4 regions of the Staphylococcus haemolyticus genome follow, and region 2 is predicted to be linked to each of the others. Evidence: predicted binding sites of a transcription regulator. Region 2 holds the regulator's gene; each other region holds the start of a gene.

Region 1 (7,707 bases), 600 kb from region 2:
TACCTAAAGATGGTGATAAGTAATTGATTGTCATGAGTGCCATGTTGATTGTCGCCCCTTCTAATAATAAATGATTATATCTATTTTACACTTTTTCTGAAAAAGGTGTTACCCAAGCATGCAAAAAGACGTTAGTGATGTCACCAACGTCTTAAGTAGCAATTATTGTGTTTATATCGGTTTGGTAGTTTAATATAAACGCTTTTCGTATATAAAGGGGCTTTGTGTCTTATTTACTACTTTATAATCATCCAATTTTTGCCATTTTTTATCAATTTTTTCTCTTCTTTTAGTTCATGTACAATATGGCCTGTTGTTTCACGTGAAATACCTGCTAAATCACTTAGTAGTTGAATGGTCATGATATGTTTAATTTCGTAGAATTCATCATGATCGTATGCTATTGCATGACATAAATAATATAGTACTTTCTCAATGCGTTCTCTCGCCAACTTTGTGGTTAATGCCATATTGTATTCCATTAGCAGTTCAAGTTCGTTATTTAACTTTTCGAACAGTGTAACAAATATGTCGTCATGATTTTTACAAAGATATTCCAACATATCTTTAGGTATGCCTATTACATTACATGGTGTTATAGCTGTGCACATCTCGTTTAATTCAATTTTTCGAAAGAGATGATTTAACGGAAATAATAGCTGCTCTTTATTAAGCTTACGATAAGCGTCCCCATCTTCATTAATTGTTTCACGCAAAACAATACCGTCTAGTAACAAATACACATAGGTGGGCTGATCAGATGAATAATATATGATTTGTCCTTTATTGTAACGTCGCACGAAACATTCACTCTTGAAAGCTTGAATGACACCTGTTGGAATATTTAAGTAAGACGCTAATTGTTTGAGTCCTTCACTTAAATCATTATCTCTGTTGTTGATATATGTCTTTCCGGCCATTGAGATACACTCCTAAATCTTTTAAAACTTTTTATTAGAATACTGAAACGCTTCCCATCGCTAAGCGAGTGATACCTATTATTGCAAGTATGATAATGACTGCAAACAAGATATAGTCACCTTTCGTTAATGGTTTATGGTTATTACGTTGTACGAAACGATAAACAAATAGACCAGGGATGTAGAGCAACATGGTTAATAACAAGTAATCAATACCTGCAGCGTACACAAGCCATATCGCATAGATTGATGCAATAATACCGATTGCCCATTGTTTCACTGTAGCGTGTCCTTTATGCTCAATTGTGTATTTTAATTGATAAAAGGCACTAAACATATACGGAATTAAAATCGCGCTTGATGCAAGTGAAAACGCAAATTGATATGCACTATCTGTAAATAACATGCTAATTAAGAATATTTGTACTAGAATGTTTGTAATTAATAATGCATTGATTGGTGCTTTATTTTTATTTTCTTTAGCAAACCATTTCGGGAACAAGCCATCTTTAGCCACTATAAATGGTAGCTCACCAGCTAGTAATGTCCAACCAAGCCATGCACCTAAAACAGAAATAATTAAACCAATGTTAACGAGTACTGAACCCCAATGACCAACGATATGTTCTAACACTTGTGCCATTGATGGGCTTGCAAGATCAGCAATTTGATTTTGTTGAATGACGCCTTGTGCCAATACAGTCATTAAGAAGTAAATAACAAGTACTGAAACAAGTCCAATTACTGTAGCAGTACCTACGTCTTTTTTCGATTTAGCACGACCTGAGAATACCACTGCACCTTCAATACCAGTGAACACCCATACGGTTACAAGCATTGTACTCTTAACTTGAGACATTGTATCGCCCCAACTAAATATACCTGTACCACCGCTTGTCATTCCGTAGAACCCTGCTTTAAATGTATCGAAATTAAATACTACAATCATACAAATGATGACTAAGAATATAGGAATTAACTTTGCAACAGTTACAATACTATTGATAAAAGCTGCGGTTTCAACACCTCTAAGTATTAAGAAGTGCACACCCCATAATAAGAAAGAAGCGACGATAATACTTGGTAGCGTATTACCACCTTTGAAGATTGGGAAGAAGTTACCTACTGCTGACATCAATAATGTTGCATAGGCTACGTTACCTAGAAACGCAGCAAACCAGTAGCCCCAAGCACTTGAGAAACCAATAAAGTCGCCAAATCCAGCCTGTGCATAACTGTAAATTCCACCTTCTAAGTCCGGTCTTACATTAGTGAGGTTTTGGAAGACAAATGCGAGTGAAATCATTCCGATTGCGGTAATAATCCATCCAATCATAATTGCTAAACCACCGGCTTGACCACCCATATCAGAAATGATATTGAACGCACCGCCACCAATCATAGAACCAATGACTAAACCAATAAGTGACGTTTTACCAAGTTTGTTTGTGTCTGATTCATTCATAATTCATTTCCCCTTCTAAGGAGGATTACTTTTAAATTAAGGGCTTGAAGCATCATTATTCAATTGTCTGGTAATCCTGCTTCAAACCCTTCTCCTTGTGTTATATTTCTACATCACTTTCCCTGCGATGTATTTTTCAAAAAAGTCCTTACGTTTGCTCGAAATACTTTAAATATCTTCTCTAAATAATGGTTGGCTCATACATCTTGGGCCCCCACGTCCACGAACAAGTTCACTACCAGTAATTTCAAGCACTTTAATGCCTTTATCACGAAGTAATTGGTTTGATACGTAGTTTCGGTCATAAGTAACAACCACACCTGGGCGTATACATAGCGTGTTTGAACCGTCATTCCATTGTTCACGTGCGCCGTCTATCACGTCACCATTACCAGTTGGGATAAACTCGATTTTTTCAACGCCAAGTACGTCTGCTAGCGTTTCACGTAGTTTATTAGAATGTGTGATTTTAATGTCGTCTTTGGCTTCATCGTATTCAATTGTAAATAAATTCATATTATTTTCTTCTTTGAAAATTGCTGAATGCACTGTGAATTTATCGTAGTCAATCATTGTGAATACTGTATCTAAATGCATGAACGTACGGCTATTTGGAATTTCAATCGCAATCACTTTTTTGAATGTTGTAGATTCATCTTTGAATATATTACGTGCTAAGCGTTCAATCGCTTGTGCTGATGTACGCTCTGAAATACCAATGGCTAAAGCATCTTTAGAAAGAATTAACTCATCGCCACCTTCGATGTTAAATGGTGAATTTCTGTCTAACCATACCGGTACATCTGCATCTTTAAATCTTGGATGATATTTTAGAATGTATGTCATAAATAGAGATTCTCTACGACGTGCTCTCCAATACATTCTGTTGATTGTCATACCTCTACCTACTGATGCTTGAGGGTCACGTGTAAAGTAAAGGTTAGGCATTGGGTCTAAATAGAAAGGATATCTATCATCCATATATTCAACGAGATGTGTTGTTTTAAGTTCAATTTCTTCTTTTCTTACACCAGCCATAATTTTGTCAATTAATTCTTGGTCTGATAATGTCGCAAAGAATGTTTTAATTTCAGCTTCATGTCCTAAGACTGTTTTTTGAGATTCTGCAAGAATATCGTCAATAAATTGTTCACGCACATCTTTATCTGCAATGGCTTCAGCTGCTAGTTTTTCTAGATAAACAACTTCTACACCTTCATCACGAAGTGTTTGTGCAAATTTGTCGTGTTCTTCTTGTGCCACTTTTAAATAAGGAATATCATCGAATAGCAAGCCACTTAAGTGATCTGGTACTAAATTTTCTAGTTCTTTACCAGGTCGTTTGAGTAATACTGTTTTCAATCTGCCGATTTCACTGTTTACTTGGATAGGTCCTTGAGTCATATTCATTTCCTCCTTTATTTATCTACAACTAGAGTATAAAGCGCTTTCATATTTCATTATGTGATTGTTTTCACATTGTAAATGTGTGTTAATTCATGCTTTTTGGTTATTCAATGCATATTTTTGATTGAATATACAATAATGTTAGGTGATTAGTGATTATTATGTATATTTCATTCATGTTGACATGCCGATGTCTAACCAAAAAGTTTTTTATGCATCATTCTGTATTTATAAACACCCGTGATTTGTATCTACATTTATATAACTACTTAGGTTATGAACATTATAAATTAGGTGCGTTACACTCTATTATAGATAATATAAAAAAGTAAATCTACATTATATTTTATACATTAATTTGAATATTTATGATTAAATAATTTATAATGCACATATTTAGCCATTTCTTCAGAATTAGTTAGTACCATCAATGTGTCATTGCCACCTACTGTCCCTAATATTTCATTAATATTCATTCGATCAATAAAATAATTAATGCATTGCGCAAATCCTGGAGATGTTTTGATAAGTATGTAGCTATCTTTTATTATAATACTTTTAATTTCACTGTCGTAATAATGTAGCAGTTTCGTTTTAGCATCCATTTGTTGCGTATTATCTAACTTTTTATAATAGGATTGATTACTTACAGCTGGAACTTTAAAAATCTTTAATTCTTTCAAATCTCTTGAAATCGTAGTTACGCTATAGCGTACCCCGAAATGCGTATCGATGTAATCTGCAATCTCTTCCTTTTTGTTAAATCGGTTATTCTTAACTACCGTTGCGATGAGATCTAGACGTTTATTCTTTTTCATATTATAAACTCCCTCTATCCCTATACAGCCTACGCTATATTTATGTTTTACTTTTAACGTATCATTTTTTTGTCTTTCTTTGTGTGGGGTATTTCATAAATTCTGTTATAAACTTAATTATTTACATAAAAACACCCCAAAAGTGAGATTTATCATCCAACTTTTGAGGTGTCTTTCAAGTTAAGTTATTTTGTTTCTTTCATAGCTTGTTTTACAGTGCTATAGCCCATTACTACGCGATCAACTTTACCTTTATCTACATCAAACCATACTGTCATTCCTTTTGTATTTGGCTGGTAGAAATAGATGCCTGTTGTATTATGCTTATGGTTATTTACCTTTTGTAAATCTTTACCGTAAGTTTTATTTAATTGATCCAATGTCATTTTACCTGTTACGTTTAAATCAAGTAATGATGCCGTTTTACCATCTTTCGAAACGTTTCTAAAATATTGATCATATTTTTTAACATTTTTAAATGATGTTGTTGCTTTCAATTTAATACCATTGAATGTGACATTTTCAGCTTTTATTGCATTTTTAAAATGTTTATCTAATACAAATGACACGTCTTGACCTGCATATCCTTTATAATTGTAATATGCAGATGTCGCGTTCGCTTTAGAATGAGTTGTGTTTGTCGTAGCTTTAGATTCAGCATGTGCAATAGATGTTTCCGTCAATGCACTCGTAACACCTACACCAAATAATGTGCTTAGTGCTAATGTCGTTGTGACTAATGTTTTTGTAGTTTTTCTCAAATTAGAAGCCTTCTTTCTTTATAACTAAACATATCATACGCTATTCATGACTGTTATACAATTTTGTTTAACTAATTAGAAGTGTTTCATATTTGATGTAATGTTGTTTATAATTACACAAAATTAATTTTCATAAATCGTTAAATAATGTTTTTATATAAATTATGTTATACTAAATATAGGAGTAACATCCCCATTAACTCCTTCACAAAAAGTTATATTATGTAATGACTATAGCCATAAGTTTACTTCCCCTTTGTTAAACTTATGGCTCTTTTATATAGTCTTTTTTACTTTTCCAAAATAAATATAAAATTAATTTATATTGTAGAAAACCACTTCCAAAATACGAACATATGTTCTATAATGAATTTGAGGTGGTTAACATGATTCCAAATCCTAATGCGCCAGATGAATATAAATATGAAACTGATTATCGTAAAATACCAAGACAATATTTAGACGCTAATATTCCTCAAGGACGTGGCATGGTGAAGTGGGCTCCCTTTGCGACAATGCCAGAACAATATCAACGATTGAATGATTTTATTGAGGAACAGAATAAAATTGCCATGCCTTCATTGTCAGATGATCAATTCGAAAATATCAATCGACAGCTCACTTATAAATTCACACAGCACCAATTGGCAATGATTAGTTATTGGAGAAATGGCTATATTCAATCAATTGCTGCGTATATACGTCGTATCGATTCGCTAAATCGCTGTATCACAATTAGTAATGAGAATGGTTCACAAACGATGAAACTCGATTTTGAGGTTATTTGTAATGTAGAGTAAGTGTGCTGCGTAATTGGTGACTCATATCACTGAAACATGATTTTTATTTTAACTAGAGATAAATTAAAGCGCATAGATGAGAAAGTCCCATTTATGCGCTCTTCTAAATATTATTTACTTGTTGTAAAGCCTACGTAACTAATATCTACTTCTACAACTTTATTGTTATTAAGAACAAATGATGTTGCTAAACCATCTTTATTTGGTTTATAAACGTAAATACCGCTACCTTTAACATTATTGTTGCCTTTTACTTTTTTCAAATCTTTACCATAAGCTTTTTTAAGTTGACTGTACGTTAAATCGCCTTTAACTATAAATTGTAATTTATTCGCTTTTTTGCCATTGCTTGTTACGCCAGTAAATTTCTGATTATACTTTTCTTTTACAGTTGTGCTATTTGTTTTAGCAAGTTTGATACCATTAAATTTAATGTTGTCATGTTTGATTGCGTTAATAAAGTTCTTGTCTGTTAAGAATTTAGCGTCTTTATCCACGTAACCATTATAAGAGTAGTAATACCCTTTAGTTTGCGTTGCTGCATGGGCAGTATCTTGTACTGGTAATACCGCGCTACTCACTCCTAAAAGTGTTCCAAATGCTAATGTTGTTGAGGCAATAGTTTTAACTACTTTATTCATGTTAGTCCTTCTTTCTATATTAGAATTACACTTCATTTATATTATCGCACAATACATACAAACATTCACTGTACTTAAGACCTATTTATCAAAAATTTTAGTAAACAAAATTTAATATTATAAAATTGTGTAAATACTATCTATTTTATGAAGTTTTATTATAATAAGATAAAGAAATGAATTAAGGACGGAGGATACACCTTGAAAAAAGTATTGGCAGGTATCGTCATTTTATTACTTGTTGTTGCTTTAGGTTTTTCAATATTCTTTGCAGCAACTGGTACTAAACATTCAAATTCGAGTGATGATCATAAAACTGAGAAGCATGATAAAAAAGAGAAGAAAGATAAAACGAAAGAAGAACAAACTGATGAGCAATCTACTACATCTGATAATGGAGAAAATGCACAATCAGAATCAGCGTCAAACAACACTGTAAACACGCAACAAAGTTATTCTACACAACAAAATAACTCGACAACTCAAACACAACAATCTAAAACAAAAGAAAACAGTTCAAGACAAAATAGTTCAGAAAGTGCTACTTCAGAAAAGAATACTAAAGAAACACAAACACAACAACCAAGTACACAACAACCTTCTACGAAAAAGCCATCAACAACACAACCTAGCACCCAAAATAAAACGACAACTAACAGTAGTTCAACACAAAGTTCAAGTAGTTCAGCTCAGGGTAGCAGTCAAAATAATAAAGACAATTAAAACAACCGCCTAATGAGTAGTCTTATAACTACCCATTAGGCGGCCTAGTTTAATTATTCCCTATCTTCTAAAGAAGTTACTTCAACAATTTCTGTTTTTTTGACTAGTTCTCCATTAATGTTAGAAAAACCTATTACTAAACATTCTCCTTTATTTAATGATGATAAATCTT
Region 2 (7,707 bases):
AAAAGTGATTCTATATGCCTACACACAATCTGTATTCTCAGGTCGTAAAATAGAAAAAATGCTTAATGATAGCATCCGAATGATGTGGCTATCACAAAATCAAAAACCTTCTTATAAAACAATTAATCGATTTAGAGTAAATCCAAAAGTAGATGCTTTATTAGAATCTTTATTTATTCAATTTTACAGTCAGTGTGTAAAACAAAATCTTATAGATGATAAAGCTATTTTTATTGATGGTACAAAAATTGAAGCAAATGCCAATCGATATACATTTGTATGGAAAAAGAGTATTCAAAACCATGAATCAAAGATGAATGAGGATTCTAAAGCCCTCTACCATGAATTGGTAACCAATAAAATCATACCGGAAATTAAAGAAGATCATGATAATGAATTAACAAAAGAAGAAATAGATTTGATTGGTAGTCACTTAGATAAAGAAATCGAAGATTTAAACCAACATATCAACAATGAAAAATGTACTAAAACAAGAAAACAAATACGTCTCAAAAGAACTAAAATCAAAAAATACAAAAAGCAAATCAATGATTATTTTGAGCGAAAGTATCGATACGAATTTCAAAAATCTATTTTAAAGGATAGAAATAGTTATTCTAAGACAGATCATGATGCGACATTTATGAGAATGAAAGAAGATCACATGAAAAATGGACAACTTAAGCCAGGGTATAATTTACAAATAGCGACAAATTCCCAATTTGTTTTATCTTATAATGTGTATCAAAATCCAACGGATACTAGAACGATGATTCCATTTTTAAATTCAATTCAAGAGACCTACGGTCATTTACCTGAATATATTGTAGCTGATGCAGGTTATGGTAGTGAATCAAATTATAAGGCAATTATAGATGACTTTAATCGAACGCCACTCATAACATATGGAATGTTTATAAAAGATAAAACTAAAAAATATAAAAGTGACATCTTTAATACTCAAAATTGGAACTATGACGAAATTAATGACGAATTCATTTGTCCGAATAATAAACGGCTAGGTTTTAAAAGATATGCCTATCGTCATGATAAGTATGGTTATAAGCGAGACTTCAAATTATATGAATGTGATGATTGTTCAGAATGTCCTCTGAAAAATCAATGTATGAACTTCAATTCAAAAACAAACAAAAAAATAATGAAGAATTATAACTGGGAATATTTTAAATCCCAAATTAACAAAAAGCTTTCAGAACCAGAAACAAAAAATATCTACAGTCAAAGAAAAATTGATGTGGAACCTGTTTTTGGATTTATGAAGGCTATTTTGGGTTTCACTCGGATGTCTGTCCGAGGACTCAATAAAGTCAAAAGAGAACTTGGTTTTGTATTAATGGCACTTAATATAAGAAAAGTAGTAGCTCAACGAGCTGAAAATAATCAAAAAATTTATAAAAAAGACAATTTCTATATTATTTCAATAGAAATTGTCTTTTTTTCACTTATCCAAGAACTTTATGTCCCGGACTCTGGTAAAATAATGAGTCTTTAGATATTTTCTTGTAAATTTTCCCATTCCGACATAACCTGTTCTAACATTTGTTCGGTTTCAAGTTTCTGATTCGCTAATGATGAGGCTTTTTCAGGATTATTGAATACGTCAGGCTGAGTGAGTTGTTCATCAATGCGTGCTATTTCATTCTCAAATGCTTCAATTTTGGCTTCACAGTTCTCAATGAGACGTTCTAATTTTCTTTGCTCACGACGTTGTTGCTTTTGAGAATCATAGGTATTTACATTTTCATTAGCTTCATTTTGATTTGAAGTATCCTCTTTACTAAAATCATTGCGCTCATTTTTAAAAGCTTCAAGTGCCGCTGCTTCTTCTGTTTTCTCGATGTAATATTGATAATCTCCCAAATACATTTGGCCACCGTCATAATTTAAGTCGAATACTTTATTTGCCAATTGATTAATAAAGTAACGATCGTGTGATACAAAAAGAATGGTTCCTTCAAAATCTTTTAGCGCTTGTTCTAACATCTCTTTAGAATCTATATCAAGATGGTTTGTTGGTTCATCAAGAATTAATACATTATCTCTTTGAAGCATAAGTAGCGCTAATTGCAAACGAGCTTTTTCTCCACCAGATAAATCATTGATTACTTTCTTTACATCATCTTGCACGAATAAGAAACGTCCGAGTATAGCGCGAATATCTTTTTCATTCATTGTTGGATATTGATCCCAAACATAGTCGATAATTGTTTTATTAGATTTAAATTCAGCTTGCTTTTGATCGTAATAACCAATTTGAAGATTTGCACCAAAGGTAATTTCACCTTCTAATTGATTTTGACGTTGAGCGATGGTCTTGATTAGAGTAGTTTTACCTACGCCATTTGGGCCAATAATGGCAATATGATCCCCCTTACTTACTTCAATATTAATAGGAGATGTAATAGGCGAGTCATAACCAATTTTCAGATTACGTATATTCATAACGTCATTACCTGTATTACGATTAAAGCCAAATTGAATGTTAGCACTTCTTGCGTCCAACATAGGTTTGTCAATACGTTCCATTTTTTCTAGTGTTTTTCGACGACTTTTTGCCATTCCACTAGTTGAAGCACGTGTTATATTTTTCTCTACAAATGTTTCTAATCTTTTAATTTCATCTTGCTGACGTTCATATTCTTGCATTCTGCTTTCGTAATATTTATCACGTTGCTCAATAAATTGTTCATAATTTCCGACGTAACGTTTAACATCGCCAAGTGCAACATCATATATTTGAGTGACTATTTTATCTAGGAAATATCTATCGTGACTGATAATAACAATGGCACCTTTGAAATATTTTAAATAATCTTCTAACCACTTCGTCGTTTCTAAATCTAAATGGTTTGTAGGTTCGTCTAGTAGTAATAAATCTGGCTCATTCAATAGCATTTGGGCTAAGGATAATCGCGTTTTTTGACCACCACTGAAATCATTGATAGGTTTATCGAAATCATCTTCATTGAAATTTAAACCATGTAGAACAGTTTTGATTTTACTTTCATACTGATAACCATCAAGTTGTTCGAATTGATTAGTTAAAGATTCATAGCGTTCCATATGTTGTTGATATTCTTCGGAATAGTAGTTAGATGCATGATCAGCTAGCCAATTCGTTTCTTCTCTAATTAGAAGTTCCATTTTTTTTAAATGTTCAAACGGTTTTGACATTTCTTCGAAGACTGAAGCAGATGAATTAAGTGTCATTTGCTGTGTTAAATAACCCATACGTAAATTTTTGATTTTTGATATATGACCGCTATCATAGTCTTCAACACCGGCAATGATTTTCATTAAAGTCGATTTACCAGCACCGTTTCTGCCTACGACACCAATTCGTTCGCCTGTTTTTACTTCGAAATTCACACGCGTGAAAATATCTTCGCCATCAAATGATTTCGAAATATCGTTTAATTGCAAGAGTATCATTCAGGTTTCACCTTTCTATTTATAAGTTTATTACTCGAAATTAGATTGTATATTACTCTATATTTTACCGTATTACTTAGTTTCTTGAAACTAAGTTATTTATTTTTAAAATATGTTAGGGTATAATATTCCAGTATTCATAATAGGACATAACGACATTTTTAAATTTAAAACGTATAGCACTCAAAATAGTTTGGATACATAGATTATAAAATTCAAACATAAAGGGGGGCATTTTAAATGGCTCATAATAAATCTAAAATTCCACGGGCAACTTTGAAGCGATTACCTTTATATTACAGATTCGTTAACACACTCAAGTCAAAAGGCATTGATAGGGTTAATTCTAAGGCTATTAGTGAGGCACTCAATATTGAATCAGCAACCATCCGAAGAGATTTCTCTTATTTTGGAGAATTAGGCAAAAAAGGCTACGGTTACAATATAGATAGTCTATTAGAATTCTTTAAAACAGCATTAAGTGATAGTGATAATATACACATAGCTTTAGTAGGTGTTGGTAATTTAGGTCGAGCACTTTTGACATATAACTTTTCAATTCATGATGAAATGACAATAACTGAGGCTTTTGATATAGATGAACAGATTGTCGGAACAGAGATTGGTGATGTATCTGTGCATCATATGAACGATTTGAAGAAAGTACTCAATGCTCAAAATATCAATGTTGTAATATTAACTACACCAGAGGAAGCAGCACAACGCGTTGCAAATCAGTTGGTTGAAGCTGATATTCAGGGTATACTAAATTTCACACCAGCTAGAATAGAAGTACCTAATACCGTACAAGTGCATCATATTGACTTGGGCATAGAATTGCAATCATTGCTATTCTTTATGAAAAACTATTCTAATTAATTTTTATATTTATATTCTTGCATCCTTCTTTATAAGAGGGGTGTTTTTAATTTGCGTTTAACATTCATTAATTTCATTTAGTTTTTAAAACATCATATTATTAAAATCAAAAGCGTTTAATTTTAAGATGTTGCAAAATTTAGTACAATTGATTATAACACCTTAGTAAAACAATCGGGAAAGGATGAATTGATAGTGATATGGATGATCATTAGTGGTCTTATAGTAGGTATATTATTAGGGTTTGTGATGCAACGTACACGCTTCTGTTTAGCTGGTGGCTTCAGAGATATGTACGTTCAAAAAAATAATAAAATGTTTTATGCCTTATTAGTTGCTATTACTGTCCAAAGTATTGGACTACTTATTTTAACTGGATTAAATGTTATATCTATCCCAGATAGTACATTTCCAATTATAGGTACAATTATTGGTGCTTTTATATTTGGAATCGGTATTGTATTAGCAGGAGGATGTGCTACAGGTACATGGTATCGAGCTGGTGAAGGTTTGATTGGCAGTTGGGTAGCGCTCGTACTATATGCTGTAACTGCTGCTATTACTAAAACTGGTATATTACTTCCAGTAATGTCATGGATTAATAAACCTACAAACATTAATGCAAATATGTCTCAGACTACCGGTATTCCTATGTGGGTGTTTACGTTAGTATTAACAATTATAACTATCATTTTTGTAACTAAAACATTACGTAAACCAAAACCCAAATTTGCAGTTCCAAAGCTTAAACAAAAATATAGTGGCTTGAGACACTATTTATTTGAAAAACGATACCATCCATTTGTAGCTGGTATTGCAGTAGGATTAATTGCTTTGATAGCTTGGCCAATGAGTATTTCTACTGGAAGAGATTACGGCTTAGGCATTACCACACCTTCAGCAAATTTAATTACTTTTTTAATAACAGGTGATACTAAGCTAATTGATTGGGGAGTTTTATTAATTTTAGGTATATTCTTAGGTTCTTATATTGCTGCTAAAGGATCACGTGAATTTAAATGGCGATTACCTGATAAAAAGACCATTCGCAATAGTGCTATTGGTGGTATTTGTATGGGATTTGGTGCTTCAGTAGCTGGAGGATGTTCAATTGGAAATGGTTTAGTAGAAACTGCTATCATGTCTTGGAAAGGATGGATAGCACTTGGTTCTATGATTTTAGGTGTATGGTTTATGAGTTACTTTATATTTATAAGACCAATGAAAAAATTAGAAAAACAAACATCTAAGTCTCAAGCAACAACAGCGACAAAACAAGTACAAACAACTTAATTAATTTGGAGGTAATACAATGTTATATGAATTAGGTACTGTAGGTATGGTTTGTCCATTCCCATTGATAGAAGCGCAAAAGAAAATGCAAACACTAGATAATGGTGATGAACTTAAAATTGATTTTGATTGCACACAAGCAACAGAAGCTATTCCTAATTGGGCAGCTGAGCAAGGTTATCCAGTTACGAATTATGAACAATTAGACGATGCTTCATGGACAATTACAATTCAGAAAGCTTAAAACAAAATAGGCATGCAAAATGTCTTTGTTATATTATGTAACATATTGTGTCATTTTATCTTACACATTTTTGCTATTTCAATTTAGTATCATTATGATATTTTTAAAGGAAGTGGTAATTATGAAGATGGATGACACAATTTTTTTATTTCTTTGCACTTTACTTGTATGGATTATGACACCAGGTCTTAGCTTGTTTTACGGTGGTCTAGTTCAATCAAAGAATGTTTTGAATACAGTAATGCAAAGTATGGCAGCAATGGTTATCGTGACTTTCACATGGGTTGTATTAGGATTTTCATTAAGTTTTGGAACGGGAAATGCTTTGATAGGAAATTTCGATTTAATTGGACTACAGCATGTCGGATTTGCAGTTAATGATCAATTAAGTCCACATATTCCATTTGCATTATTTATGCTATTCCAAATGATGTTTTGTACAATTGCAGTTTCAATACTTTCAGGTTCAATCGCTGAACGTATGAAATTCTTTCCATTTATTATCTTTATCTTTTTATGGGTGATTTTAATATATAGTCCAGTTGCACATTGGGTGTGGGGCGGAGGTTGGATTCAACAACTTGGTGCCCTTGATTATGCAGGTGGTACAGTTGTACATATCACATCTGGACTCTCAGGACTTATTTTAGCTATCATGATAGGTAATGGTAAAAAAATTGAAAAAATACAGCCACATAATCTTTTAATCACTTTAATTGGCGGTATTTTAGTATGGATAGGTTGGTATGGCTTTAACACAGGTAGTGCTTATACTTTAAATGATGTCGCATTAACATCATTTGTAAATACGATTATTGCTGCAAGTGGTGGTGCTTTTAGCTGGTTAGTAGTTGAGTACTGTATTACTAAGAAATTAAGTTTACTTGGGTTGTTATCAGGCGTGTTAGCAGGGTTAGTCGCTATTACACCGGCAGCAGGCTACGTTAGTTATTTCAGTGCTTTTATTATTTCATTTGCAGGTGGAATCGTTTGTTATCTTGTTATTAATGTAATCAAAGTGAAGTATAAATATAACGATACACTTGATGCATTTGGTATCCATGGCGCTGGAGGCATTGTTGGTGCTATTCTTACCGGTGTTTTTCAATCACAACATGTTAATAATGATGTATCAAATGGTTTAATTTATACAGGAGATGTACACTCTGTCTTAATTCAAATACTAGCTGTAATCGTGGTATTGTGTTATACCATTGTTTTAACATGGATTATAGGAAAAATTTTACAGAAAATAATGCCTATCGCTACTACGGAAGAAGAAGATAAAGCAGGTTTAGATCAACTTGTTCATGGTGAGAAAGCCTATTTTTATGGAGAACTAAACAAATTAAATAAGAGATATTGATAATATTATTAGTCTAATACATATTAAAAAGTTACTTTGAGAGATTATTTCTGTGATAAAATAATTCTTAAATGAAAACTAATTTAGGTGATTAATCTAATGAAAAATATATCAGATATCGCAAATTTAGCGGGAGTATCTAAAAGCACGGTCTCCCGCTTTTTAAATGGTGGCTCAGTAAGCCCCCAAACTAAAGAAAAATTAAGTCGAATTATTGAAGAACATGATTATCAGCCAAATCAGTTTGCTCAAAGTTTAAGAGCTAAGCATACGAATCTAATTGGTGCTATCATTCCAAGGATGAATTCACATGCGGTTGATGAAACTGTGAAAGGAATTGTATCTGTATGCCATCAACATCAATATCAATTATTACTTAACTATACTGGTTTAGATATACGTGCTGAAATAGAGGCCTTGGAGACATTTTCAAGAAGTAAAGTGGATGGCATCATATTAATGGCTACTACTT
Region 3 (7,707 bases), 320 kb from region 2:
ACCTTTTTTATTGAATTAATTTAACCACATTATTGAAAAAGTTGACTAAATGATGATTAAAACATATCATTTTAATCAACATTAAAGCATTTAATGACCAAATTTTAAAAGTAATAAAGTCTAATATAAAGGGGATGAAGCCATTGGTTGCGAATATATTAGTGGCACATGGCATGAGAAAAGGTGATCAAAATAAAGCGTTGGGAGAATTCTTAGATCGTTTATTAAGTGATGAATCGTATGAATATGAATTAGCGTTTATTGAAAGTGAAGAAAAGAGTATTGAAAAAACGATTGGTCGCTTAATAAAGCAAGGTGAAACTCAATTTAAAGTTGTACCTCTTTTGATCTTTTCGGCAATGCATTATATCGTCGATGTTCCTGAAATTTTATCAAATATCAAAAAAGATCATCCTGAAATAAGTTACGAAATTAGTGAACCGCTTGGTACGCATGACTATATGGTGGATTTAGTTGAAAAACGTATTCAAGATGTTGAAATTTCTACCTCCTCTAATTATGCGATTGTATTAATCGCACATGGTAGCTTCTCATATACGAAAGCACATGATGAGTTAAAGGAATTTAGTGAAAAAATGAATCAACCTGTACCTATCTATTGTCGTACGCTATATGGTGACATTACTTTTAGAAATGACTTGGATCAACTTTCGAATGAATATGATGAACTTATTGTAGTGCCAATGTTTTTATATGATGGGCGACTAGTAAATAAAGTAAAACGACTCATTTCAGAAATGGATATACAGGGTACGCTTCACATTACACCATCTATTAATTTCGATAACATATTAAAGAGAATTATTAGTGAACGTTTAAAGCAATTAACATTTAATTAGGATTTATAAGCTGAGGCACAATGTGTCTCAGTTTTTTATTGTATTTGGACAAGTTATTGAACGTATTAGGGAATTCCCCGATTTTTAATTAATTTGTGAAAATCATCACATTTGAAGTGGAATCTGTTATAGAATAGCAGTGAAGAAACAAATGTTGAATATCAAACATTTTAAAAAACAAAAAATTGCAAATGGAAAATAAGTAAATTTAAAGTGATAAAAGGGGCATATTTTATGACTAAACAAAAATTAGTGATGATTGGAAACGGCATGGCGGGATTAAGAACGATAGAAGAAATTCTAGAGCGTTCAGATTCACAATTTGACATTACAATTATTGGGAAAGAACCTTATCCAAACTATAACAGAATAATGTTATCAAATATATTACAGAAGAAAATGACTGTAGAAGAAACAATAATGAATCCATATGAATGGTATGAAGAGAACAACATTCAGCTCATCGTCAACGACCCAGTAGAGACGGTTGATCGTTCAGCACAAACAGTAACAACATCAAAAGGTGTTGAAGTGAATTATGACATTTGTATATTTGCAACAGGCTCTAGTGCATTCGTATTACCGATACCTGGATCAGATTTACCAAGTGTTATAGGTTGGAGAACAATCGAAGATACTGAACGCATGATTGAAATCGCTAAAACGAAAAAGAAAGCTGTCGTTATTGGTGGCGGATTATTAGGACTTGAATGTGCACGTGGTTTAATGGATCAAGGTATGGAAGTAACTGTATTACACTTAGCAGAATGGCTTATGGAAATGCAGTTAGACCGTAAAGCTGGAGGCATGCTTAAAGCAGATTTAGAACGTCAAGGTATGAATATCGAGTTACAAGCGAACTCTAAAGAAATTATTGGTAAAGATGATGTAGAAGCGATTAAATTGGCAGATGGAAGAATAATCGAAACAGACTTAGTTGTCATGGCAGTCGGTATCCGTCCATTTACTCAAGTAGCACGTGATGCAGGTCTAGAAGTAAATAGAGGTATCGTTGTAAATGATTATTTACAAACATCAGACCCTAATATTTATGCGGTTGGCGAATGTTCAGAGCATGACGGCAAAGTATATGGCTTAGTCGCACCGCTCTATGAACAAGGTAAAGTGTTAGCTGACTACCTAACTGGAAAAGAAACAGAAGGGTACAAAGGTTCTACAACTTTCACTTCATTAAAAGTGTCTGGTTGTGATTTATATAGTGCGGGACAAATTGTTGAAAATGAAAATGTCCATGGTATTGAAATTTTCAACAGTGTCGATAATATTTATAAAAAAGTCTATTTGAGTGATGGTCAAGTTGTCGGAGCAGTATTATATGGTGATACAGATGATGGCTCAAGATTCTATAATATGATGAAAAAACATGAATCATTAGAAGACTATACATTAGTATCATTATTGTACAAAGGTGGAGAAGAAGCGGTAACTTCTATCGCTGATATGCCAGATGATGAAACGATTTGTGGTTGTAACGGTGTAGATAAAGGTACGATTGTTAATGCGATTACGACTAAAGGATTAACTTCAGTGGAAGAAGTAACGAAAGCAACTAAAGCGGGTAATTCATGTGGTAAATGTAAAGGACAAATTGGCGAGTTATTACAATGCACATTAGGTGATGACTTTGTAGCAGCGAAACCTACCGGAATTTGTGCTTGTACTGATTTAACACGTGATCAAATTGTTACGCAAATAAGAGCTAAAGGACTAAAAACATCAAAAGAAGTACGTCACGTACTAGACTTTAAAGATAAAAATGGCTGTCCAAAATGTCGTCCAGCAATAAACTACTATTTAAATATGGTATATCCACATGACCATCAAGATGAAAAAGAATCACGCTTCGCAAATGAACGTTATCATGCAAACATTCAAAATGATGGTACATTCTCTGTTATTCCACAAATGCGTGGAGGCGTAACAGATGCTGACCAATTAATAAGATTAGGTGAAGTTGCAAAAAAATACAATGTACCATTAGTTAAAGTAACAGGCTCTCAACGTGTAGGTTTATATGGATTGAAGAAAGAAGAATTACCTAAAGTATGGGAAGATTTAGGTATGCGTTCAGCTTCAGCATATGGTAAGAAAACACGTTCAGTTAAAAGTTGTGTAGGTAAAGAATTCTGTCGATTCGGTACTCAATACACTACACGCTTAGGTATTCGCTTAGAAAAAACATTCGAATACATTGACACACCACATAAATTTAAAATGGGTGTATCTGGTTGTCCACGTAGTTGCGTTGAATCAGGAGTTAAAGATTTCGGTGTTATCTCAGTAGAAAACGGTTATCAAATTTACATCGGTGGTAATGGAGGTACAGATGTTACAGTTGGTAAATTATTAACTACCGTTGAAACTGAAGATGAAGTTATTCAATTATGTGGTGCGTTAATGCAGTATTATCGTGAAACAGGCATTTATGCAGAAAGAACTGCACCATGGTTAAATCGTTTAGGCTTTGAAAATGTTAAAGAAGTACTACTGGATCCTGAACGTCAAAAAGAATTATTCGATAGAATTATGGATGCTAAAAAAGCGATTGATGGACATGGCGAACCTTGGGAAGCAATCGTTGAAGATAAAGAAGCTCGAAAAATCTTTGAAGTTGAGAGGGTGTAACATATGAAATCTATGGAAAAAGTTAAAGTAACGACATTAGAAGAATTAACACCATTGATTGGAAAAAAAGTGATTGTTGATGGTAAAGAAATTGGCATTTTCTTAACTGAAAGTGGAGACATTCATGCAATTAATAATATTTGTCCTCACAAACAAGGGCCATTATCAGAAGGAACAGTAAGTGGCGATTACGTTTATTGCCCTCTACATGATCAAAAGGTTGATTTGAGAAGTGGCGAGGTACAAGAACCTGATACTGGATGTGTTGAAACATATCAAGTTGAAGTCATCGATGGAGACGTTTATGTATGTCTGTAGATGAAAAATCAAAGGTTTACTTGATAGGTGCTGGACCTGGTAATCCTAATCTTTTAACGAAAAAAGCAGAACGATGTATTAAGAAAGCTGAAGTTATTCTATATGATCGTTTAGTAAACCCACTCATACTTCAATATGCACCCGCTGATGCGGAATTCATTGATGTAGGTAAAAAGCCTTACGCTAAACATATACAACAAGACGAAATTAATTTAAAAATCGTTGAAGCGGCTAAAAAGTACCAAACAGTCATTCGTCTCAAAGGTGGCGATCCAGCAATATTTGGTCGTGTTACTGAAGAAGTCAATACTTTAAAAGACTATGGTATTGAATATGAAATTGTTCCTGGTGTAACTTCAGCAAGTGCAGCTGTTGCAACAATGGATTTAGGGTTAACAATGAGATCAGTAGCGCCTAGTGTGACTTTCTCAACAGGCCATTTCAAAGATTCAATCAATCAAGAAACAGATATACGTAATTTGATTAATGGTGGGACATTAGCCATCTATATGGGGATAAAACGATTGGGCCGTATCATTGATCAAATCACAGCTTATACTTCAGAGGACTATTCGATAGCAATTGTGTTTAATGCTACGTGTCATAACCAACGCGTCATCATTGGTAAATTAAGCACCATTGAGCATCAATTACAGCAACACGAACTTGAAGGCGAACCAGGCATTTGCATTTTAGGTGCGATTGTTGACTATATTGATAAAGATAAAGTGTTGAAACAAGAGCATGAAAGAAATTTAGATGATTCATTATATGTTATAAAAGGTTCGAAAGAAGATGCTTTATTGAAAGCTGAAGAATTATCTGAAACAGGATATCGTTGTATAGTACACGTTGATGAAAGTTACCATCCATCACAACAACAATTATACACACAAATAATCAATAACAATAAAATTAAATATATTAATTTATAAGTCATCCTTGCAGGAGTGGTATAACGAATTCTTAGAACGTTATGTACCACTACCTGCTTTTTTGTTTTTTTAGGGATTCCCCCATGCGAATTAGGACATTCCCTAATACCTAATGAATGTGAAAAATTGTACAATCATTATAAATTCAAAAGTAAAACGGCAAATCGGAATAAGTTAATACCTTTAACGGTAGGAGGATTCATATAGATGGGAAAATTTGGATTAAACTTTTTCAAACCAACTGAGACATTTAATGGTAACTGGTCAGTTCTTGAGAGCAAAAGTAGAGAATGGGAAAAAATGTACCGTGAAAGATGGAGTCACGATAAAGTAGTTAGAACAACACATGGTGTTAACTGTACAGGGTCATGTTCATGGAAAGTATTTGTTAAAAACGGCGTAATCACTTGGGAAAATCAACAAATTGATTATCCAAGTTGTGGGCCTGATATGCCTGAATTTGAACCTCGTGGATGTCCGCGTGGTGCGTCGTTCTCTTGGTATGAATATAGTCCACTTCGTGTGAAATATCCATACATTAGAGGGAAATTATTAGATTTATGGAATACAGCGTTAGAAGAAAATAATGGAAATCGTATTGCAGCGTGGGCATCTATTGTTGAAGACGAAGAGAAAGCAAAAGCATATAAACAAGCACGTGGTAAAGGTGGACATGTTCGAGCTAACTGGAAAGATGTAACAGATATTATTGCTGCACAAATTCTTTATACAATTAAAAAGGATGGTCCAGATAGAATCGCAGGATTTACACCAATTCCTGCCATGTCAATGATAAGTTATGCTGCAGGGGCAAGATTTATCAACTTACTCGGTGGAGAAATGTTAAGTTTTTATGATTGGTATGCTGATTTACCGCCTGCGTCACCACAAATTTGGGGTGAACAAACTGACGTACCTGAATCAAGTGATTGGTACAATGCTTCATATATTATTATGTGGGGTTCAAACGTACCACTTACACGTACACCTGATGCTCATTTTATGACTGAAGTGAGATATAAAGGGACTAAAGTTGTTTCAGTAGCACCTGACTATGCAGAAAACGTTAAATTCGCGGATAACTGGTTAGCACCTAATCCTGGTACTGATGCAGCAGTAGCACAAGCAATGACACATGTTATTTTACAAGAATACTATCAAGATAATCCTAGTGAAATGTTCATTAACTATTCAAAACAATATTCAGATATGCCTTTTGTGATTATGTTAGATGAAGATGACAATGGCTATAAAGCAGGACGATTCTTACGTGCAAGTGATTTAGGTATGGAAAGTGAAAATAGCGAATGGAAACCAGTCATTCACGATATGAATAGTCATCAGTTTGTAGTACCTAATGGCACAATGGGTCAACGCTGGGAAGAAGGCAAGAAGTGGAACTTAAAATTAGAAAATGAAGATGGTTCTAAGATTGATCCAGCGATGTCAATGGCAGACGACACATACGAACTAAAAACAATTCAATTCCCTTACTTTGATAGTCAAGGTGACGGTATTTTTGAAAGACCAATAGCAGCTAGAAAAGTAACATTAGCTGATGGAAAAGAAGTGTATGTAGCGACAGTATATGACTTAATGACAAGTCAATATGGCATTAAACGATTTAATCATGAATTAGAAGCAACTTCATACGACGATGCTGAATCAAAATATACACCTGCATGGCAACAACGTGTAACTGGTATTAAACCAGAATTAGTAACACAAGTAGCTAGAGAATTTGCGCAAAATGCAATCGATACAAAAGGACGCTCAATGATAATCATGGGTGCTGGTATTAACCACTGGTTCAATTCAGATACGATTTATCGAGCAATTTTAAATCTTGTTCTTTTATGTGGCTGTCAAGGTGTTAACGGTGGTGGATGGGCTCACTACGTTGGACAAGAAAAATGTAGACCAATAGAAGGTTGGAATACGGTAGCCTTTGCCAAAGACTGGCAAGGACCACCACGTCTGCAAAATGGTACAAGTTGGTTCTATTTTGCGACTGATCAATGGAAATATGAGGAATCTAATGTTGATAAATTAAAATCTCCATTAGCTAATAATATTAAACATCAACACCCAGCTGACTATAACGTTACAGCTGCTAGATTAGGTTGGTTGCCGTCATACCCTCAATTCAATAAGAATAGTTTATTATTCGGAGAAGAGGCAAAAGATGCCGGTGATGACTCTAATGAAGCGATATTAAATAGAGCAATCGAATCAGTCAAAAATAGAGAAACTCAATTTGCGATAGAAGATCCAGATTTAAGAAAGAACCATCCGAAAACATTATTCGTATGGCGTTCAAATTTAATTTCAAGTTCTGCCAAAGGACAAGAGTACTTTATGAAACATTTATTAGGTACACGTTCAGGACTAATGGCTGAACCTAACGAAGAAGACAAACCAGAAGAAATTCAATGGCGTGAAGATACAGAAGGTAAATTAGACTTATTAGTGTCACTAGATTTCAGAATGACTGCGACACCATTGTACTCAGATATCGTATTACCAGCTGCAACATGGTATGAAAAACACGATTTGTCATCAACAGATATGCATCCATTCATTCATCCATTTAATCCAGCGATTGATCCATTATGGGAATCACGTTCAGACTGGGATATTTATAAAACCTTAAGTAAAGCTGTTTCTGAAATGGCGAAAGATTACTTACCAGGAACATTTAAAGATGTTGTAACGACACCACTTGGCCATGATTCCAAACAGGAATTAGGTTCAGAATACGGTATTGTTAAAGATTGGTCTAAAGGAGAAGTTGAAGCCATTCCAGGTAAAACAATGCCAAACTTCGCAGTCGTAGATAGAGATTACACTAAAATCTACGATAAATATGTGACTTTAGGTCCATTACTTGAAAAAGGAAAAGTTGGTGCACATGGCGTAAGCTTCAGCGTGAAAGATGAATATGAAGA
Region 4 (7,707 bases), 310 kb from region 2:
GTTCTGCTGCGGATGCAGATGATTGATATTTAGAAATATCGCCTTTAGGTAATTTGTCTGGATCTAAACCAGCACCTGGTTTGAATAAGTTACCAATGATTAGTCCTAAACCAATGGCGATTGTTGTTATAATTTCAAAGTAAAGAATTGCTTTCCATCCATAGCTACCTATCTTCTTTGAGTCCCCTAAGTTAGATATAGATAATGCTAATGCACAGAATACAATCGGTATGATGATCATTTTAATTAAATTTAAGAAAACATCACCGAACGGTTTTATATAATTTGCTACGTTATCTTGTCCAAATAATAATAAACCTACAACTACACCTAGCACCAATGCGATGATAACCTGCATCGGTAAACTAATTTTTCTCTTGAACAGAGCCATGTTGAAACCCCCTTCATCTGACATCGCTTAATTATATCAGATAATTATGAAATGGGATATAAAATTTTTAAAGCTAACTATATATATACTATTCAATCAAGCTAAAATAATTAAAAATACTATAAAAAGGAGATCAGAAATCATTATGAATTCTGTTCTCCTTATTTTTCATTACTTGTAAAATATTAATCCTCATTTAATGCGAAATTAAGGTTTGAAATTTTGGTTAAAATAATTATGTTTTGCATCTTTAATACTTTTTTTAGTTTCAGTATCAAAGCCTTCAGCAAAGATACCTTTACGTGTTCCTATAGGTTGAATGACATATGTCATATGAGGTTCATCTTTAAAGACAACTTCTTTGTAATAAACCCCTTTTTTTGCACTATATTGTGTTTTTTCAGATTTAATATCATCACTTAAATGTTTCTGCTCTATATAACTATCTACCATTTTAATATTTCTATGACCTTGATACGTTTTCATTGCGAAAAAGAAAGCAATTGCCACTACTAATGAAATCGCCAAAATAATACAAATTCTAATCCATTTTTGTTTTTTACTCATTTTGAAACTCCTTTGTACACAACCTAGTCTCACCATCTCTAGTTACTATCTAAATTATTATGAATGATAGATAGAAAATTTTAAAGTATTTCAGTATTTCTGTAACAAAATGTCCTAACAATTTATCTCTAATTCAAAATAAATCGACACTTACAGCAAACGTGTAGACGTACTTTCAAATATAGTTCAAAAGGCTATAAAAGTCCATGAAATACTATGGCAACAGTCTTGACATTACTTTTAGTTCATAATATCTTTAAATAAGTTAAGGGGGGAAATGTATGTATATTAAAGATAGTTATTTAAGTAATCAATTATGTTTTTTATTATATGTTACTTCTAAAGAAGTTATAAAAAAATATACTTACTATTTAAAAAAGCATGATTTAACATATACAAGCTTTATGGTCATCATGGCCATCGAAAATGAAGAAAAGATAAATATTAAATCACTTGGTCGTCGCGTATTTTTAGATTCTGGAACACTAACACCTCTCTTAAAGAAATTAGAGAAAAAAGGCTACGTACAACGTATGCGTGAAAAAGAAGATGAAAGAAATCTTCAAATTACACTGACTGAAAGCGGTATTAATATTAAACCTACGTTGAAAGCTATCTCTGACCAAGTTTTTGAGGACTTTGATATTTCACAAGATGAAAAAGATAATCTTGTTAATAGCTTAAAACATGTTATTTCAAATAACTTCGATTATACTACTCACTAATATTTAATCCTGGCAAAAGCGAAACACTTTATTTCACAATTACTAGGCTTTATACATATTGAGACTTTTGCCATGGATTTACTATTCCGCACTTAATCTTTGCCTTATTCTTTTATAATTCCTTTCGCTTTACGTTAACCCTCTCTATTACTATAATGTACTTGAAAAGTATCATTTTACAACTATGGTATGCACGCTTAAATAAAGGAGAGACATTAGTATGAATAATAGAGAGTTTTTTGAACAATCCATTTTCAAGAATAATCCAAAAGACGTATTTCGTGATTTAGGTGAACAAGTTTTTAATCAATTTTCATCAAAAAGTTTCCCGACAAATATTTATAATCAAACAAATCAATACGTATTAGAAGCTGAACTACCTGGTGTCAATAAGTCTGAAATTGAACTTAAATTTGAACATGCGGCATTAACAATTAAAGTTCAAAAGCATGTATCTGAACAAACAGGTAGCGTTCAATTAAGTGAACGTGCAAGTGGTGAATTAGTTAGACATTTTGAATTTAATGATATTGATAAGTCACAAATTAAAGCAAGCTACGAAGACGGGATTTTAGTTGTTATTTTACCTAAAGAAGTTAGTGCACAAGATCAATCAACAACAATTACAGTAGAATAAATAGATATACAGAATAAAATGTTAAAGAGCAATACAAAACTATGTTTAGCTTTGTATTGCTCTTTTTAATGTATAAATTTATTTTGCATATTCTTTTTTATATAAGTGTCCCATGGTAATAAATGCTAAGACACCAAATATTGCTAAAAGAATAAATGCTAAATGACTTGAACCAGTTAGACCTGTTACATAAGTAATAACTAAAGGTGGGAAGAATCCTCCTAAACCACCCATCATAGAAACAATACCATTAGCTGCACCAGATTCTTTTGCGAAGTAAGAAGGTACAAGTTTAAATATTAAACCATTACCTAAACCAGCACAGATACTGATAGTTAAACAACCGATAGTAAATAAAGCAATATGACTTGAAATTCCTAAAATAACAGCACCTACAATCATAATAATAAAATCGATCATTAGTACTTTCACAGCATTAAATTTATCTCCAAGTATACCGCCAATTGGTCTTAAGAAAGTTGCTAAAGCAATGAATACACCTGACCGAATACCTGCATCAACTTTATCAATGCCAAAGTTATTTACTAAGTAGTTAGGTAAGAATAATCCAAATGCTACAAAAGCACCAAACGTAATAAAATACCAAAGACTTAAGTAATATAACTTATAATTTGATGATAATTTTTTAAACTGAGATGCTAAAGGTACTTTCACTTTTGGTTCATTTTTATCACCAAAAATGAACATTAAAATTGCGAAAATAGCAATGATAATTAAATAACTTCTTACCGTCGTTTGCCAACCTATAATACCTGCAATAGGTGGTGCTAAAAATGAAGATACTGCCGTACCGATGTTACCCATACCATAAATTCCATTAGCAAGCCCTACTTTATCTTTTGAAAAATATTTAGGTACAGATGTCACACCTACAGAGAATATCGCACCTCCAACACCTAAAAAGAATCCAGATAACATTAACATTCCTGGTGTTTGTGCTTGCCCTAAAAAGAAGATAGGAAATAATAATATAACAAAACTACAAAAGAATACCCATTTCGCACCAATAATATTAGTTAAATAACCGAATGGCACACGTAAAATTGAACCTAATATTACTGGAATTGCCAATATAATAGATAACTGTCCAGGATTAACTTTAACATCTTGAGAGATATATGGCATTAACGGAGATATAATACTCCATGCCATGAAACCCACTACAAGACTTAACGTTTGTAAGGTAAGTTGAAAGCCACCTTTTGTCTTATACATTTTTTCACCTTCATCATTTAATTTTCTTTATCAGTAATTGTTATATAAAAGAGGTCAAAAATTTATAATTCAATCACATTACTGATTACAATTAAATTTTAGTAGAATTGTGAAAAAATGAACATAAGGATATTCCCTTATACTGACTGGGAATCCCCCTATATTTTTTCTATATATGTACGCAAAAAACTGAGACATTACTAATCTGTCTCAGTTTCATTTTCATCATTTAAAAATCTAATAATTTCTTTTTCAATGCATATTCTACTAACTCAGGTTTAGATTTTAAATCGAGTTTAGTCATTATATGTGTTTTATGCGCTTCGACCGTTTTGACCGACACGAATAATTTTTCAGCAATATCTTTATTACCATACCCTTTTGCAATTAAAGGTAATATTTCTAGTTCGCGCTTAGATAATATTTTAAATGGATCGTTAGTAGATACATCATCTGAATGTTTATGATTTACAAATTCATTCACTAATGACGTTGTTAATTTCATATCTACATATGTTTCGCCCTTATAAACTGTTCGCACGGCTAGTAATAATTGTTCATCAGGTGCATTCTTTAATATATAGCCTTTAGCACCATTACGAAGAACGTGGAACAAATATTCTTCATCATCATACATTGTTAATATTAATATTTTAGTTTCAGGAAAACTTTCTGATATTTTACTTGTTGCAATTAATCCTGATTCACCAGGTGGCATACTTAAGTCCATAATTAATACATCTGGCTTATGCTCCATCACCTTTTGATATGCTTCTCCCCCATCAGCAGCGGTTGCAACTACTTCCATATCCTCTTGAAAGTTTAAAATCATCGAAAATCCTGTTCTAACAACTGCATGATCATCTGCAATAACAATCTTCACTTTATATTCCCCTAACATATTTTAAACTGGTACTTCTAACGTAATAATTGTACCTTTACCAATATGTGTTTCTATATTCACTGTACCTTTAACAAGTTCTGCTCTCTCATTCATTCCATATAGCCCTAATCCAGTACCCTGAGGTTTTAAGTTGGGATCAAAGCCTTTACCCCTGTCAATAATCTCAGCGATAAGACCTTCTTCAGTTTGTTGAATCGTTACTTCCACTTCATAAACACCTGCATATTTTAATGCATTAAATATCGCTTCTTGAACAACGCGATAAACAACGGTTTCAATTTCACTATCGAAACGTATTGTTTGAATATTTGATTGATAAACAACATTTAATCCATAATTATACTCTAATTGTTTGAAATAAGATTTAAAAGCCGCTTCTAATCCTAAATCATCAAGTGATGAAGGCCTCAATTCTACTGATAAATCACGAATATCATTAATTAAATTAGACATTAGCAATTCAATATGTTCGGATTTTTCAATGAGTTGAGCCATATCTTGTTGATATTTTAATAATCTCAATTCAACATCTACATTTAGCATCTCTTGAACAACACTATCATGTAATTCTCTAGATATACGTTTTCTTTCATTTTCTTGTGCAGCAATCGTTTTACGTAACATCTGACGTTGATACATCTTTTCTTGTCGCTCTATTTGTGGAGATATATCTTGTAATGTAAAAGCGTAGATTTGTGCCTCATCATCAATACATTGATACGAAGCAGTAAATGGTTGAATTTTATTATCTACCGTTTTCATGAATACTTGGAAATTCATATCATTAGGCTTTGTCGTATCAAGATAACAGTTAATGCAACTTTGTAATGCAAATTCGTTAGAGTAACCTTCACAACGATTACATATCGCATTGGTCATTGCACTATAATTATTATCCTTTGAAATAATCTCTTCTGCAGCATCATTCATCGCGATAACCTTACCATCTTTATTTACAAATACGATTTTTTCATTCGTCTTTTCGTAATATTTTTTTAGTAAGTTCTCTAAATCAAGATTATCAACATCCAACATTTTAAACACCTACATTTCTTCTGAAAATGTCCAAAGCTTGCCACTAATATCCAAAGTTTCATAATCAGGAAGAGACTTGCCATCTCTTTGACCTAAGAGTAATACACCATACACCTGATTATTGTAACACAATGGGATAGCTACCATTGCAGTTAGATTTTCGGCAATTAAGATTGGATATTTAATCTTATCTTCTGGTGATAAGCTTGCCACTACGTCGGCAATGATCATGCGTTTTCCAGTCTTCATAACCATACCGGCTAGACCTCGCCCTTTACGCAAGATAATCATTTTATAGCGATCATTCAGGTTACCTGAGACATAATGCCATTTAATCGGTGCTGAAGTCATATGATGCTCATAAAGTGCAACACCTGCAAAATCATAGCCTTCACTGACCCTTAGATTATTCAATTGTTGTTGGAAATCCTGTTTTTCAAATACTGGATTCGTAATCACATTTGAATCTCCTCTCATACTCATGAACGTGTTTTATGTTTACGATAAACAATATATCTACGATTAGTATACGAAAGCGGTACACTCCAAACATGCACTAAGCGAGTGAATGGCCAACAAGCTAAAATTGTAAATCCAAGTAAGATGTGAATTTTAAAAGATAAAGGTACACTCGTCATCAGACTCGCGTCTGGTGAAAATGTAAATAAGTGTCTAAACCATATAGATATCGTTTGACGATAATCAAAATCACTTACCATCGCATTCGTAACTAATGTTGAATAACATCCCATGAAAATAATTAATATTAATAAGAAATTTACAAATATATCAGAAGCTGAACTTAGCTTTCTAACATTTTTAATAGTAATTCGTCGTGCTGTTAATAGTAACATACCAATAAACGTCATTATACCAAAGATACTACCGATGTATACAGCACCAAAATGATACATTTCCTCGCTTACACCTAATCCATCAATCCATTTAGCTGGTATAGCGAGACCTACGACGTGACCAAAAAACACCGGTATGATGCCCAAATGGAATAATAAGCTACCCCATTTTAATTGTTTTTTCTCTAAAAATTCACTCGATTTAGCAGTCCATGAGAATTGATCGTATTTATAACGAGCGATGTGTCCAACAATGAAAATGGCTACACATAAATATGGAAATATAATCCATAAAAATTGATTAAGCATGAGATGTCACCTCATTTGGAATTTCTAGACAAGCTTTTAATGTATTTCTTAAAGCACGGATCACATAAGCATAAGGATTGTTATCTTGAGCTAAATGATTTGCCATTTCATACGTACCGTCTTCAATAATCATAATAACTAGTTCAATATTGCCTTCTGCTCGTGGATCATTTTGCCATGATGCTACGTGTAAGAATTGGAGCATCAATGGTAGATAATCTGATAACTCGTTATCTACCATTTTCAACCCAAACATTTCATATAACACTTTAAGTTTAGCCAACATTTGGCCTCTTTCTTTTTGAGTATCAAATTTGTTGTAAGTCATATAAAGCGGTGATTTCTTATTAAAATCAAAGGTATCTGTATATATTGCTTTAATTTCTGATAATGTGAATTGATGCATAATCTCTCTGTATTTTACTAAATCATCATAACCAGGATGAGAGGGTTCAATCGTTTCTTCAAATGTTTTTGGATGAAACGTTAATTTCTCTGGGAAATTAAGTTGCTGAGCTATATAACCAAAACTTTCTTGATAATAATGAAATTGTTGTAAATTAATCACGGAAAATCCCTCCATAGAAATTCTCATTATAAATTTCTTGTCCTGTTTTTCCTGAACCTACTGGAACACCACAGCCTTCACAATTGTCTCCGAAGTATTCGCCACCATACCCTTGGCTACCTTGCGCATGGTACGTATCTAAATATGTTTCTTTATGAGATGTTGGTACAACAAAGCGATCTTCATATTTTGCTAAACCTAATAAACGATACATATCTTTAGTTTGAATTTCTGATAATCCAAGTCTTTCTAATTTAGAAGTATCAAACTCTTTACCTGTAACTTGTGAGCGCATGTAACTTCTCATCATAGCCATTTTTTGTAAAGATTCCTTAACAGGTTGGACATCTCCGGCAGTAAATAAATTAGCTAAGTATTCTATTGGTAAACGCATTTCTTCAATAGCTGGGAAAATCATATCTGGGTTTTGTCCTGCATTTTTACCTTCAAAATAACTCATGATAGGACTTAATGGTGGGCA

The links. Region 2 encodes Rex, which represses fermentation and respiration genes when NADH is low (regulators of the CRP and FNR family bind a similar motif). Its sites were predicted from a motif close to TTGTGAAATATTTCACAA; they were not measured.
Positions count from the first base shown of each region.
Region 1: a site for Rex is predicted at 3,848-3,865, ahead of arcA (arginine deiminase). Genes of this name have one in related genera too.
Region 3: a site for Rex is predicted at 4,876-4,893, ahead of EQ029_RS02755 (nitrate reductase subunit alpha). Genes of this name have one in related genera too.
Region 4: a site for Rex is predicted at 3,664-3,681, ahead of EQ029_RS02790 (nitrate/nitrite transporter). Genes of this name have one in related genera too.

Region 1 is NZ_CP035291.1:319,371-327,077, reverse strand. It holds gene EQ029_RS01435 (alpha/beta hydrolase) at 1-43, opposite strand, end outside; gene EQ029_RS01430 (Crp/Fnr family transcriptional regulator) at 237-920, opposite strand; gene arcD (arginine-ornithine antiporter) at 955-2,385, opposite strand; gene arcA (arginine deiminase) at 2,554-3,789, opposite strand; gene EQ029_RS01415 (arginine repressor) at 4,146-4,610, opposite strand; gene isaB (immunodominant staphylococcal antigen IsaB family protein) at 4,796-5,371, opposite strand; gene EQ029_RS01405 (YolD-like family protein) at 5,758-6,171, shown strand; gene isaB (immunodominant staphylococcal antigen IsaB family protein) at 6,282-6,812, opposite strand; gene EQ029_RS01395 (hypothetical protein) at 7,014-7,535, shown strand; gene EQ029_RS01390 (DUF87 domain-containing protein) at 7,589-7,707, opposite strand, start outside.
Region 2 is NZ_CP035291.1:923,392-931,098, forward strand. It holds partial or broken gene EQ029_RS04395 (IS1182 family transposase) at 1-1,502, shown strand, start outside; gene abc-f (ribosomal protection-like ABC-F family protein) at 1,510-3,453, opposite strand; gene EQ029_RS04405 (redox-sensing transcriptional repressor Rex) at 3,694-4,332, shown strand; gene EQ029_RS04410 (YeeE/YedE family protein) at 4,528-5,625, shown strand; gene EQ029_RS04415 (sulfurtransferase TusA family protein) at 5,645-5,869, shown strand; gene EQ029_RS04420 (ammonium transporter) at 5,991-7,235, shown strand; gene EQ029_RS04425 (LacI family DNA-binding transcriptional regulator) at 7,335-7,707, shown strand, end outside.
Region 3 is NZ_CP035291.1:605,565-613,271, forward strand. It holds gene EQ029_RS02735 (sirohydrochlorin chelatase) at 144-860, shown strand; gene nirB (nitrite reductase large subunit NirB) at 1,095-3,506, shown strand; gene nirD (nitrite reductase small subunit NirD) at 3,510-3,824, shown strand; gene cobA (uroporphyrinogen-III C-methyltransferase) at 3,815-4,759, shown strand; gene EQ029_RS02755 (nitrate reductase subunit alpha) at 4,967-7,707, shown strand, end outside.
Region 4 is NZ_CP035291.1:615,269-622,975, reverse strand. It holds gene EQ029_RS02810 (cation:dicarboxylate symporter family transporter) at 1-391, opposite strand, end outside; gene EQ029_RS02805 (DUF3139 domain-containing protein) at 599-958, opposite strand; gene EQ029_RS02800 (MarR family winged helix-turn-helix transcriptional regulator) at 1,240-1,683, shown strand; gene EQ029_RS02795 (Hsp20/alpha crystallin family protein) at 1,904-2,320, shown strand; gene EQ029_RS02790 (nitrate/nitrite transporter) at 2,399-3,556, opposite strand; gene nreC (nitrate respiration regulation response regulator NreC) at 3,786-4,439, opposite strand; gene nreB (nitrate respiration regulation sensor histidine kinase NreB) at 4,461-5,495, opposite strand; gene nreA (nitrate respiration regulation accessory nitrate sensor NreA) at 5,505-5,954, opposite strand; gene narI (respiratory nitrate reductase subunit gamma) at 5,975-6,658, opposite strand; gene narJ (nitrate reductase molybdenum cofactor assembly chaperone) at 6,651-7,226, opposite strand; gene narH (nitrate reductase subunit beta) at 7,219-7,707, opposite strand, start outside.